Regions from separate parts of the uncultured Ligilactobacillus sp. genome, predicted to be linked through region 1. Evidence: predicted binding sites of a transcription regulator. Region 1 holds the regulator's gene; the other holds the start of a gene.
What was found. Region 1 encodes HrcA, which represses chaperone genes, less so after heat shock. Its sites were predicted from a motif close to TTAGCACTCNNNNNNNNNGAGTGCTAA; they were not measured.
Positions count from the first base shown of each region.

Region 2: groES (co-chaperone GroES) is a predicted target of HrcA. The motif match lies at 1,521-1,547, and genes of this name have one in related genera.

Region 1 is NZ_CAQLEL010000096.1:1,720-13,466, reverse strand. Features, by position in the region: gene dnaJ (molecular chaperone DnaJ) at 63-1,193, opposite strand; gene dnaK (molecular chaperone DnaK) at 1,322-3,166, opposite strand; gene grpE (nucleotide exchange factor GrpE) at 3,190-3,765, opposite strand; gene hrcA (heat-inducible transcriptional repressor HrcA) at 3,795-4,823, opposite strand; gene ribF (riboflavin biosynthesis protein RibF) at 4,912-5,859, opposite strand; gene truB (tRNA pseudouridine(55) synthase TruB) at 5,865-6,779, opposite strand; gene rbfA (30S ribosome-binding factor RbfA) at 6,866-7,231, opposite strand; gene infB (translation initiation factor IF-2) at 7,256-9,574, opposite strand; gene Q9Q35_RS06520 (ribosomal L7Ae/L30e/S12e/Gadd45 family protein) at 9,647-9,961, opposite strand; gene rnpM (RNase P modulator RnpM) at 9,951-10,250, opposite strand; gene nusA (transcription termination factor NusA) at 10,262-11,395, opposite strand; gene rimP (ribosome maturation factor RimP) at 11,425-11,747, opposite strand, start outside.
Region 2 is NZ_CAQLEL010000081.1:16,045-18,513, forward strand. Features, by position in the region: gene Q9Q35_RS05540 (redox-sensing transcriptional repressor Rex) at 55-684, shown strand; gene Q9Q35_RS05545 (CPBP family intramembrane glutamic endopeptidase) at 723-1,361, opposite strand; gene groES (co-chaperone GroES) at 1,570-1,854, shown strand; gene groL (chaperonin GroEL) at 1,901-2,469, shown strand, end outside.

The DNA.
Region 1 (11,747 bases):
TCTTTTTATGATCAAAGTCAATCATTTTCAGATGAAAATTTATAAATTTTTATCTTGTGATCTTATTCATTTTTTAGTGCCTTAACTAAACGATCCAAGAAGTTTCCTTCATCAGCAACTTCATCGCCCGAAGCTTCTGCAAAAGCCTTCAATGCGATCTTTTGTTGTTTATTTAGACTCTTTGGTGTTTGAACTTTCACTGTGACACGTTCATCACCATTACCTGTTCCATGCAATCTCGGTGCACCTTTACCACGTAAGCGGAATGTCGTTCCCGTTTGCGTTCCAGCCGGGATCTTCAACTTAACATCTCCGTGAACAGTCTTAACAGGGATCTCAGCCCCTAAGGTAGCCTGCACAAATGTGATCGGTTGTTCTAAATAGATCTCAGAGCCATCACGCTTAAAGGTATCACTTGGTGCAACATTAAAGACGATAAATAGATCGCCGTATGGACCACCATTTACCCCAGCTTCACCTTGGCCTTGCAAACGCATTTGATTGCCATCTTCGACCCCTGCTGGCACTTTGACTTCGACTGCATGCTTCTTACGGATATGACCGGAACCATGACATGTAGTACACTTTTCTTTGATCTCTTTTCCAGTACCACCACAGACATCACATTCTTGTTGTGTCATGATACGACCAAGTGGGGTTTGACGCTCAACTTGGACAAAGCCACGACCACCACAATGTGAACAAGTCACAGGTGATGTTCCTGGTTTAGCACCAGTGCCGTTACATGTGTCGCAATCTTCTTCACGAGTATATTCAATTTCAGTCGTCTTACCAAAAATTGCTTCTTCAAAGGTCAAGTTCATTTCATATTGCAGATCACGTCCTTGACGTGGCGCTGTTCGTGAACGGCTAGCACCGCCACCACCAAAGAATGAACTGAAAATATCGTCAAAACCGCCGAAGCCACCTTCAAAGCCGCCACCACCAAAGCCTTGCCCAGCACCGCCAAAGCCTTGAGCTCCAGTTGAGCCAAATTGATCAAATTGAGCCTTTTTCTGCGGGTCACTTAAAATCTCATAAGCATCGTTTATCTCTTTGAATTTTTCTTCTGCCCCAGCTTCATGGTTTAGGTCAGGGTGATACTTCTTCGATAGTTTGCGATAAGCGCGCTTGATCTCATCAGTAGATGCATCTTTGGAAATACCTAAGACATCATAAGGATTCTTTTCCATGTTTCTCCTCCAAATAATTGGTTATTTGCCGTGCAATTACACTTAAATTTAGATTAACATAACTGCTTAAAAATAAAAAGCCAAAGTCCACAAAGGGCCTTTGACTTTTCATTTAGCCATTGTAACGATTATTTATCGTCAGGATCGACTTCTTTAAAGTCGCCATCTACTGTGTTATCATCAGCAGCGTTGTTTTCGCTAGCGGATGCACCATCAGCTTGAGCTTGGCCTTGAGCTTGTTGTGCTTGTTGGTAAAGTTTGACTGACACATCTTGGATGATCTTTGTCAAATCATCTTTCTTAGCTTTCATGTCTTCAATGTTATTTTCTTCTTGAGCTTTCTTCAATGCATCACGTGCATCTTCAGCTTTCTTCACTTCGTCATCAGACACTTTGCCTTTGATCTCTTCTAATGTCTTATCTGTTTGGAAGAGCAATTGATCTACTTCGTTGCGTAGGTCAACTTCTTCTTTACGCTTCTTATCAGCTTCTTCATTTTCCTTAGCTTCCTTGACCATACGATCGATCTCCTCGTCGGATAGACCAGATGAACTCTTGATCGTGATCTTTTGTTCTTTGTTAGTTCCAAGATCTTTAGCAGATACATTTACGATACCGTTCTTGTCGATATCAAATGTAACTTGGATCTGAGGAACACCACGTGGAGCTGCTGGAATATCTGTTAATTGGAAACGACCTAAAGTCTTGTTGTCAGCTGCCATTGGACGTTCACCTTGTAAAACGTGAATATCAACAGCTGGTTGGTTATCAGCAGCAGTTGAGAAGACTTGTGACTTAGAAGTTGGGATCGTCGTATTGCGATCGATCAATTTTGTAAAGACGCCACCCATTGTTTCGATACCAAGTGATAATGGGGTAACATCAAGTAAAACAACGTCTTTAACATCACCAGTGATGACCCCACCTTGAATAGCTGCCCCTAAAGCAACAGCTTCATCAGGGTTAACAGATTCGTTTGGTGTATGACCAGTTTCAGCTTTAACAGCTTCCTTAACTGCAGGAATACGTGTTGAACCACCAACTAAGATGACTTCATCAATGTCAGCATTTGTTAGACCAGCATCTTGTAAAGCATTACGTACAGGGATCTTAGTTCTTTCGATCAAATCATGTGTCAATTCATTGAACTTAGCACGTGTTAAAGTTGTTTCTAAGTGCAATGGACCAGCTTCACCTGCTGTGATGAATGGCAAGGAGATCTGTGCAGAAGTTACACCAGAAAGGTCTTTTTTAGCCTTTTCAGCAGCATCTTTAAGACGTTGCATTGCCATCTTATCAGTTGAAAGATCAATACCATGTTCTTTCTTGAATTCTGCTACTAACCAATCGATGATCTTGTTATCAAAGTCATCCCCACCAAGGTTGGTATCACCGTTTGTAGAAAGCACTTGGAAGACACCGTCGCCAAGTTCAAGGATGGAAACGTCAAATGTACCACCACCAAGGTCAAAGACCAAAACTTTTTCATCTTTGTCTTGCTTGTCCAAACCATAAGCTAAAGCAGCTGCTGTTGGTTCGTTAACGATACGTTCAACTTTCAAACCAGCGATCTTACCAGCATCTTTAGTAGCTTGACGTTGTGAGTCATTGAAATAAGCTGGAACTGTGATAACAGCTTGAGTAACTTCTTCACCTAAGTAGCTTTCAGCATATTCTTTGATATATTGCAAGATCATTGCTGAAATTTCTTGTGGTGTGTATTCTTTACCTTCGATATCTACTGTATAACCTGCTTCGCCCATGTGACGTTTGATCGAGCTGATCGTATTTGGGTTAGTGATCGCTTGACGTTTAGCCACTTCACCAACTTGAGTTTCACCATTTTTAAATGAAACAACAGATGGAGTTGTCCGGTTACCTTCTGGATTTGTAATAATTTTTGCTTCTTTACCTTCAAGAACAGCAACTGCTGAGTTGGTTGTCCCAAGGTCAATACCAATGATTTTTGACATTAAAAATTCACCCTTTTACAAAATTATTGTGCGACAACGACCATTGCTGGACGTAAGACGCGATCTTTTAACATATAGCCCTCTTGTAAGACTTGAACGATCGTTTCAGGTGCTTGCCCTTCTTCGACCGGCACTGACTTGACCGCTTGATGTTTTGTCGGATCAAATTCTTCACCCAACGAAGCGATCTTTGTCACATCATTACTTTGCAAGGCCTTATCGAGATCTCTTGCAACGATCTCGATCCCTTGCTTGAGCTGTTTTGAACCAGCATCTTCAACTTCTGTTTGCAAGGCACGCGTCAAATTATCAACAACTGGTAAAATATCACGTGCTAGATCTTGACCTTCATAACGAAGAAGTTGCTCTTGTTCTTTTTTGAAACGCTTAGTCATGTTCGCCATTTCTGCTTCTGAACGGTAATAGCGATCTTCTAATTCATCATATTTTTTTTGCAGTTCAGTTAACTGATCAGTCAAAGCCGTGACTTCATCAACAGCTTCTTCTTTCTTTGGATCATCCACTGAATCATTTTTTACTTCAGTTTCATCCGGTGCTGTTTGCTCTGCTGCAGCATTTTTGATCTCTTCTTCTGCCACATCAACACCCCTTTTCCTATAAAATTAATTTAAAACTTTTGATAATAATCGTTTATCCTCTTAGTCAGTTCATCACGAAAAACAGTGATCAGACCGATCATTTTTGAATACGGCATATTTGTCGGACCTAGGATCGCGATCGTCCCCTGTCCATGGTTACCGTCATCAAAAGTAGCTGAGATCAAGCTATAGTTTTGTAACAAAATACTTGGTAATTCATCACCCAACTTAACGGAGATCCCATTTTTAGATGGATCCACCAAACTGCCGATCCCTTGAGTTTGATCAACTAGAGAATATAGCGACTTTATCTGTTCAAGTGAGGCATCTTTGGAAAAATCCAAAAGATTCATCTTACCCCCTACATAAACCTGTTCCTTAGCTGCACGATTCAAGATATTCCCAAAAACATCAATGAAACCAGCAGGTTGATGTAAGTAACGGTTCAAAAGGGGCAAACATTCATTAAGCCTGACGATCACCTGTCTTAGTGGTAGACCAACGACTCTATCATTGATCAGACGGATAACAGCTTCGAGTTCACTGCCACTTATCCCACTTGGCATCGTAAACGTCTGACTCTCAACGGTACCGTCACTTGTCACCAAAATCACCATTACCTGTTGATTGCCAAGCTCTACAAGTCTAAAACCCTCTAAGCGTAGATCCTTAGCTTCAGGTTTGAGCGAAATAGCAGTGTAACTTGTCAAATCGGATAAGATCTTAGCTGAAGTAGCTAGGATCTCATCGATCTTCTGAAATTCATTTCCAAAAGAGTTGCGAATATCATGCAAAGCATTACGATCAAGTTTGCTAGGTTTCATCAAATTATCGACATAATATCGATACCCCTTAAGTGAAGGGATCCTCCCTGAACTTGAATGTTCCTTTGCAATATATCCTTGCTGTTCGAGAACCGCCATCTCATTGCGAATGGTCGCTGAACTCACATGGACCGGTAATTGTTGTTGTAAAGTCTTCGATCCGATCGGCTGCCCCGCTTCTGTATAATTGCGGATCACAGCTTCAAGGATCAATAACTGTCGCTCAGTCAACACTACGATCACCTCTTTTAGCACTTAACACTATGGAGTGCTAAGTCAATTATTAATATACACAACTCTTAGCAATCTGTCAAGCAGAGTGCTAATTTTCATTTTGAACATTGAGCAACGCTTCAGAATGCCGTTTATCAGCCTCTAATTGTACGACTAATTCAGTGATACTATTAAATTTCACCATTGGCCGCAAATAATTTTTCCAATAGACCGTTACTTTTTTGCCATAGACCATCGCAGAAAAATCAAAGAGATTTACTTCTAATGTCTTAGCTAGATCATCACCAAAAGTTTCATTATGACCGATCGAAGCCATTCCTTGGTATCGTTTACCATCCAATTCTACTTCAACAGCATAGACCCCTACTGCTGGCAATTGTTTGTAAGAACTCGTTTCAATGTTCAAAGTTGGAAAACCTATCTGCCGGCCACGTTCAAAGCCATGTACCACTGTCCCAGTCGTTTGGTAATCATAACCTAAATAGTGAGCTGCAAGTTCGACTTTGCCACTCGCTAAAGCTTCCCTGATCCCAGTCGAACCAACTTTTTCATCTTCTTTTAGTAGCTCGACAGTCTGGATCTCGAATCTATTTTTAGCATACTTAGGCAAATTTTTCATATTAGCGACTGTATGGGGCCCATATGTGTAATCACTGCCAGCAGTTATCCCTACTGCATTTAGACCTACGACATATTTATCGATAAATTCTTGGGGCTTTAAATACGCAAGCTTTTCGTCAAATTTGACCACATAAGCAATATCTGCTCCAAATTTTTCAAATAATGATAATTTTTCGGTGATCGTCGTCAAATATTGGATCTTTTGCGGATCACGATGCTGAAAAATAGCACTGGGATGCCGATCAAAAGTCATCACAGCTAGCTTGACACCCATTTTTTTTGCTTGTTGTTTAGCTGCCTTGATCACGGCTTGATGTCCACGATGGACTCCATCAAAAAAACCTAGTGCTAAGACGATCCTTCCTGAATAGATCTCACTTTTAGCATACGGTTCAGCTAATTCAATAACTTTCATCTCTGTTACCCTCTTTGAGTTAGATCAAGCATTTGCTCTGAACGAAAAACATCTTTTTTGTCATCATAATAATAAAGCGCCCGTGCTTTATCACCATACATCAACAAGATCTTTGACGTCTTATCTTTAAAAATATTTGCTGGTAAAAAACCACCATTTTGAACCTTTTGCCACTGTTGTTCAGTCAGGATAACTTTCGGATAGCTTCGAAAAGCATATTCAAGTGGATAAAGGTAAGTCTCTAGTTCTTCTGGAGTGGCATTAGTCAGCTGTTCAAGGGTCACACTCTTCTTTAGATCAAAGCCCCCACTTTGCAGACGGGTCAGATCTGACATTACAGCTGGTACGCCTAAAATTTCGCCTAGATCTAACGCTAAAGTCCGGACATAAGTTCCTTTACCACAACCGACTTCAAAATAAAGCGTTTGTTGTTTTTTAGCTACATCATATGTGCTTGGTTTAGTCTGCTTAAAATAATCGACTGTGATCTTTCTTTTGGGGCGTTCAACACTTTGCCCGGCACGTGCGTATTCGTAGAGCCGCTTACCATCGACCTTGACTGCAGAATACATCGGCGGGGTCTGAATTATCTCACCTGTCAGCTGTACCATTGCTTGATCGATCTGTTCTTGACTAAAAGGTCGTTCGATAGCTTTTTTAGCAATAACTTCACCATCAAGATCTTCAGTTTCTGTTGAAAAGCCTAAAATTATCTCACCTTTATAAACTTTTCCCGAAGCCATCAAGTAATTGACTGCCTTAGTTGCTCTACCGATACAGATCGGTAAAACACCATCAACATTGGGATCAAGTGTACCACTATGCCCAACTTTACGTGTTTTAAAAATTTTCCGGCATTTAAAAACTGCATCGTGGCTCGTCATACCACGATCTTTATTCAAAGGAAGGATCCCGTCCATTTTTTACCTCTCTTTTCTAAAAAAAGAAGCTAGAAAAATTTTTCCAGCTTCTTTTTATCTACACATAATTTTTAAATCATGATCGATCAATAAGGATTACTTTCTTGCTGGTGTAGCTTACTTAAAAGCTCATCGATATGATCACCGTAACGTACTGATTCATCCCGTTCAAACTTAATTTCAGGCGTTACATAAATACGCAAGCGTTGGCCCAATTCACGCCTGATCAAACCTGTTGCTTTATCTAAACCGATCTGTGTTTTCTCAGCATCAGAAGCCAAATTAGATAATGTACTGTAGTAGATCGTTGCATGTTGCAAGTCACCTGTCACTTCTACACCCGTGATCGTCACGCCTTGTACTCGAGGATCACGCACACGCTTAGTCAAAATGTCATTGACTTCCCTTTGGATCTCTTGTGATAACCGACCCACACGATAATGTTGTGCCATTCAAATTCCTCCTCAAATCAAATATTAGTCTTGTGGAACTTCTTCCATCACGTAAGCTTCAATACGATCGCCTACTTTGATATCATTGTATTTTTCGATCATCAGACCACATTCGTAACCTTGTTTTACTTGTTTAACGTCATCTTTGAAACGCTTAAGTGAAGCAAGTTTACCTTCATAGATCACGATACCATCACGGATAACGCGGACACCACTATCACGTTGGATATGACCATCTGTGACATAGCCCCCACCGATCGTACCTAACTTAGATACTTTATAAGTTTCACGAATTTCAACTTCACCGATGACTTTTTCTTCAAAGACTGGTTCTAACATACCCTTCATCGCAGTTTCAACTTCATCGATCGCCTTATAGATAACGTTGTGTAAGCGAATGTCGACCTTATCACTTTCAGCTTGGAGCTTAGCTTGTGGGGTCGGGCGTACATTGAAACCGATGATGATAGCATTTGAAGCTTCAGCCAAGGTAACATCAGATTCATTGATCGCACCAACCGCTTGGTGAATGATATTTACTCGAACACCTTCAACGTCGATCTTCTTAAAGCTTTGTGCTAAAGCTTCAGCTGAACCTTGCACATCGGCTTTGATGATCAGATCAACTTCTTTTAGATCCCCTTCTTTTAAGGTATCAAACAAGTTATCTAAGGTCACATGCGTCGTTTGGTTGCGTTCTTTGATCAAGGCACGTTTAGCACGTTCTTCACCAGCAGCCCGTGCTGTCTTTTCATCATCAAATGTAATGAAACGATCACCAGAATCAGGAACATCGTTTAGACCTGTGATCTCAACTGGAGTCGCTGGAGTTGCTTTCTTGATCGAACGACCACGAGCATCAGTCATTGTCCGCACACGGCCAAAGGTGTTACCCACAACGATCGGATCACCAACATGTAATGTACCATGTTGCACGAGTAATGATGCAACAGAGCCCTTACCTTTATCTAGACGAGCTTCGATAACTGAACCTGCACCATGTTGCTTAGCGTTGGCTTTCAATTCGAGCATTTCAGCTTCAAGTAAGATCATATCGAGCAATTCTTCTAAGTTCTTATTGAATTTAGCTGAGATCTCAACGAAGATCGTATCGCCACCCCAACTTTCAGGGATCAATTCATACTCTGATAATTGTTCCATGACGTGGTTTGGATTAGCGCCTGGTTTATCGATCTTATTGACCGCAACGATGATCGGTACATTAGCAGCCTTAGCGTGGTTGATAGCTTCGATCGTTTGTGGCATCACGCCGTCATCAGCGGCAACGACTAAGACAGTGATATCAGTGATATCTGCCCCGCGAGCCCGCATGTTAGTGAAGGCAGCGTGTCCTGGTGTATCCAAGAATGTGATCGTTTTGCCTGAGTGACGCACTTGGTAAGCACCGATATGTTGCGTGATACCACCAGCTTCGCCAGCTGTAACATTGGTATGACGTAATTTATCCAATAACGTTGTCTTACCATGGTCAACGTGACCCATGATCGTTACAACTGGTGGACGTGAAGTCAAATTATCTTGATTATTTTGTTCTTCTTCAAAGAATTTATCGATATCAGCTACGTCAACTTCGATTTTTTCTTCTGCCTTGATACCGTAATCAGCTGCCAAGATCTCGATCGTATCTTTATCAAGGGATTGGTTTTGGTTGACCATAACACCCATCATAAATAACTTCTTGATGATCTCAGCTGGCTCACGGTGGATCTTTTTAGCAATATCTGCCACGTTCATACCGACTGTATAGACCAAAACTTCTGGCAATGGCTTGTTTTTACGTGGAGGAACTGCTGGTTTATTGTTCTTTTGATTGAACTTCTTATTTTTGTTTTTCTTGTTCTTTTTATTGAACTTATGGTTGTTATTATTCCCGCCAAAGCGATTGTTTGAAAACTTATTTTTCTTTTGGTTGTTGTTTTGGCTATTGCCTTGGGAATTATTGCCACGATGTTTTGTGTTATTCGCGTTATTATTATTGTTGTTGTTTTTTTCCATACGCTTCCCTGAATGCCTTTCATTATTTCTTTGTGCGGATGCTTGATTTTGATGCTTAGAATGATTAGTATTCCGCGCATTTTGGGAGTTTTTGTTTACAGCAACATTTTGTTTTTTCTCGCTGTTTTCTTTTTTAGGAGTCGCCTGCTGTTGTGAACTAGATTTAACTGGTTTAACAAATGAAGCTTTAACTTTAGCTTCAGCAGCTTGGTCTAAAGATGACATATGGTTGCCAACTTTAAAACCATTTTTCTTTGCAACTTCAATTACTTCTTTGTTGCTAACGTTTAATTCCTTAGCCAGTTCATAAATCCTTTTTTTACTCATGACTTCACTCTCCTTATTTTCAAGAATACACACCTACTCGATCCCTGATCAAATAAGCTCTGTACTCTTCGATCAAGAAAAAAGAAGCTGGCGTATCTTCTTTCCAAAACCAGGATCGGTAACTGCGATCAATGAACGCTTGACGCCGATCGCAGCACTTAACTCCTGTTTTGTAAATTCTGTTGTTAATGCTACATCATAGCTCTTACACTTATCAGTGAATTTCTTTTGGGTGCTTTGCCCACAATCGTTTGCCATCAACACGACTTTAGCTTTTCCGGAACGAATCGTTGCTAAGACCAGATCTTGGCCTGTAGTCAACTTGCCAGCCTTCCGAGCTAATCCCAGTAAGTTTAGAGCTTTTTTTTGTTTGATCTTATTTTCCATTGCCAAATAATTCTGCTCGTGCAACTTGGTGATCGACATATGCCACTAGCTCATCATAAAAAGCAGGTTCGATCTTAACACCAAAAACTTTATCAAAAGTCTTTTGTTCTCGAGCTTTCTTTGCGGTAGCCACATCTAAATGAATATATGCACCCCGGCCAGCCTTTTTACCAGTTGGATCAAGACTCACTTCATTTTCTTTGTTTTTCACGACGCGTACAAGTTCTTTTTTAGGTTTCATTTCACCAGTAACAATATCTTTGCGCATTGGGATCTTGCGTTGTGCCATGTTTGTGCCCCCTATTCTTCAGTCGTTTCGATCGAAACTTCTGCTTCTAAAGCAGCCATATCGGATTCAGATTTGATATCGATCTTGTATCCGGTCAAATGCGCTGCTAAACGAGCATTTTGCCCACGTTTGCCGATCGCAAGTGAAAGTTGATCATCTGGCACGATCACCGTGCAGACACGTTCATTTTCAGGGTCAAAGCGAACTTCAACGATATTAGCTGGATTCAAAGCATTTGAGATATACTTAGCTGGATCTTCACTCCATTCAATGATGTCCATCTTTTCACCATTCAATTCATTGACGATCGCTTGAACACGTTCACCCCGTGGCCCCACACATGTTCCGATCGGATCAACGCCTTCTTCAGCCGAGTAAACCGCCACTTTAGCACGATCACCAGCTTCACGTGCGATCGATTTGATCTCAACGGTACCATCAAAAATTTCAGGCACTTCATTTTCAAATAGGCGCTTCAATAGATCTGGGTGTGAACGACTAACGTAAACTTGTGGCCCACGATTCTTACGACGCTTCTTGCCATCTTTATTTTCAACTTCTGGTTCATTGTTGTTAGCCGATGGATCAACGACTTTGTAGATGTAGACTTTGATCCGATCATGTGATTTGTAAACTTCACCAGGCACTTGATCTTTTTTAGACAAAACAGCTTCAACATTACCTAAATTGACATAGATATAACGGCTATCATGACGTTCAACTTCACCAGAGACGATCTCATTTTCATACTTGCTGTATTGGTCATAGATCATTTGGCGTTCTTCTTCACGCACACGTTGCATGATCACTTGTTTAGCTGTTTGAGCTGCGATCCGTCCAAAATCACGTGGTGTCACTTCAAAGCGGATCGTATCACCAACTTCATAAGCTTTGTTGATCTCTAATGCATCTTCTAAGCTAACTTCCAAGCGTGAGTCAAAGACATTGTTGACAACTTCTTTGACGGAATAGACTTTGATGTCACCTTTACGCTTGTCAAATTCAACTTCTACGTTTTGAGCTTTATCATAATTTCGCTTGTAAGCTGAAACTAAAGCCTGTTCCAACGCATCGATCACAATTTCTTTTTTGATTCCTTTTTCTGTTTCAAGCGCATCTAATGCGTTAAGTAATTCCTTACTCATGGTTTGATTCTCCTTGTAAAAATAATCTTTTAAAATTTAATTGCGAGCCGCGCCTTAGCAATTTGCTTGCGTGGGATCGTGATTGTTTTTTTACGGGTCTTATCCATATATTCAAGTGTCAACTCATCTTTGGATAATGCTGTCATTGTTCCTTCATATATTTTTTTACCATCGAGCTGTTGGTAAAGTGAAATATTGATATATGAGTTCAAAGCACGTTCATAATCTTTTTCTTTTTTCAATGGACGTTCTGCCCCTGGCGAAGAAACTTCCAAATAATAAGCTTGTGGAATTGGATCTGGATCGCAATTATCCAACTTCTCACTAAGTTGGTCGCTGACAAGGGCACATT
Region 2 (2,469 bases), on a different contig from region 1:
TACAGTTGTTATGCTAAAATTTATCATATTGAGTAATCTGAGAGGAGAAACTAGATGGTGAACCCAAATATTCCTAAGGCAACGGCAAAACGTTTGCCGATCTATTACCGCTATCTCAATATTTTAGCGGATGCTGGTAAAAAGCATGTCTCTTCGACTGAATTAGCTGAAGCTGTTAAGATAGATCCAGCAACGATCCGACGTGATCTCTCATATTTTGGTGCTTTAGGCAAGCGTGGCTACGGTTATGATATCACAAGCTTGCAAGCATTTTTCAAAAAAACGCTACGTCAAGATAAATTAAATAATGTAGCTTTGATCGGAGTGGGCAATCTAGGCCATGCGTTATTGAATTATAACTTTCACAAGAGCAATAACGCGCGGATCAGTGCGGCCTTTGATATCGACCCAAAGATCACTGGTTTGATCCAAAGTGGGATCCCAGTCTATCCGATGGAAGATATGCAAGAGCAACTCCAACTACAGCAAATAGAGATCGCGATCTTGACGGTTCCAGCTGATAAAGCTCAGACCGTGACTGATGAATTAGTTGCAGCAGGCATCAAGGGGATCTTGAACTTTACTCCATTGCGGATCACGGTCCCTAACGATGTTCGCGTCCAAAATGTCGATCTGACTAATGAATTGCAGACCTTGATCTATTTTTTGCAACACTTTGAATAACTATGAAAAAGGATGTGTGTACCACACATCCTTTTTTGTTACCAAGCACTTATAATAATAAGCAAGTTCATTAAGCTATGGGCTAAGATCGTGATGCGTAAACGGCCTGTCTTAGCATATAGAAAACAAAGTACCAGTCCAATACCAGCATAAGTCAAATAATGTCCGTCTTGATGAGCGAAACTAAAGAGTAAACTAGAGGCAAGGGCAGCTCCTATTGGGTCGATCACGGAGCCGAGATTAGCAAATAAGACTTTGCGAAAGACGAATTCTTCCATGATCGGAGCTAAAATGACAATATTTACCAAATAATATGGATATTTGGTAAGAACTGCCAAAAGATACCCAGTATTAGCCGAATAACTAGGCTGTCCGAGAAAATTGATCTCTATATATGAACTTAGCCATTGCAACAAAACAAGCGCTAGTGTACCAAAAATAATGTAATAGATTTCTTGGCGAAGTGCAAGCTTTTTTGAAGTGCGCAAAAAACGATCTTTAAAAGGAAATTTGTGCGCCAAGTAGAGCATCATACAACAACCAATGAGATCTAAAACGGTCACGGCTGGGTAATACCAGGCATTTTTGAAGATCATCCACAATAAAGGGGGCAGAGTCATTGTGCCACAATAGATACTTAAAATGATAAGTGAATTTAACTGTAACTGTTTTTTCATCAATAAAGATCCTAACTATAAAGTTTCAATAGTTAGATTATATGTTTTTACCGCTATTTATTCAAACCAATTTCAAAAATATTTTAGCACTCTTGGGGTATGAGTGATAAAATACTTGCAATTTAAAAGTAAAGTTAGTATAGTAATAGTTGTAATCGATTAGCACTCAGGTTGTTAGAGTGCTAAAAAGAATTTGGAGGGATATAACGTGCTTAAACCATTAGGAGATCGCGTGATTTTAGAGGTCGAAAAAGAAGAAGAAAAAACTGTGGGTGGGATCGTTTTAGCTGGCGGTGCTAAAGAAAAACCACAAACAGCTAAAGTTGTTGCTGTTGGTACGGGACGTATCCTTGATGATGGCAAAAAATTAGAAATGACACTTAAAGTCGGTGATGTTGTCGTTTTTGACAAGTACGCTGGTGCTCAAGTTGAATTTGAAGGTCAAGAATATTTAGTAATGCACGAAAAAGATATTCTTGCCGTTGTGGAATAAATATATAAGTAAACATTGAATTTAATTCGTATGAGGTGAATTAGAAATGGCAAAAGAAATCAAGTTTTCAGAAGATGCACGCGCAAAGATGCTTGCTGGTGTAGATAAGTTAGCTGATACTGTAAAATCAACGATCGGTCCTAAGGGTCGTAATGTTGTTTTGGAACAATCATACGGCACACCAACGATCACAAATGATGGTGTAACGATCGCTAAGGCGATCGAATTAGAAGATCATTTTGAAAATATGGGTGCTAAGCTTGTAGCTGAAGTAGCTTCCAAGACTAATGATATTGCTGGCGATGGTACAACAACAGCTACTGTTTTGACACAATCGATCGTTAACGAAGGAATGAAAAATGTGACGGCTGGTGCTAACCCAGTAGGTATCCGTCGCGGGATCGAATTGGCTACTAAAGCTGCAGTAGATGCTTTGCACAAGATGTCACACAAAGTTGAATCTAAGAGTGATATTGCTCAGATCGCATCTATTTCTTCAGCTAATGAAGAAGTTGGTAAATTGATCGCTGATGCCATGGAAAAGGTCGGTAACGACGGTGTGATCACGATCGAAGAATCCAAAGGGATCGATACTTCACTAGATGTTGTTGAAGG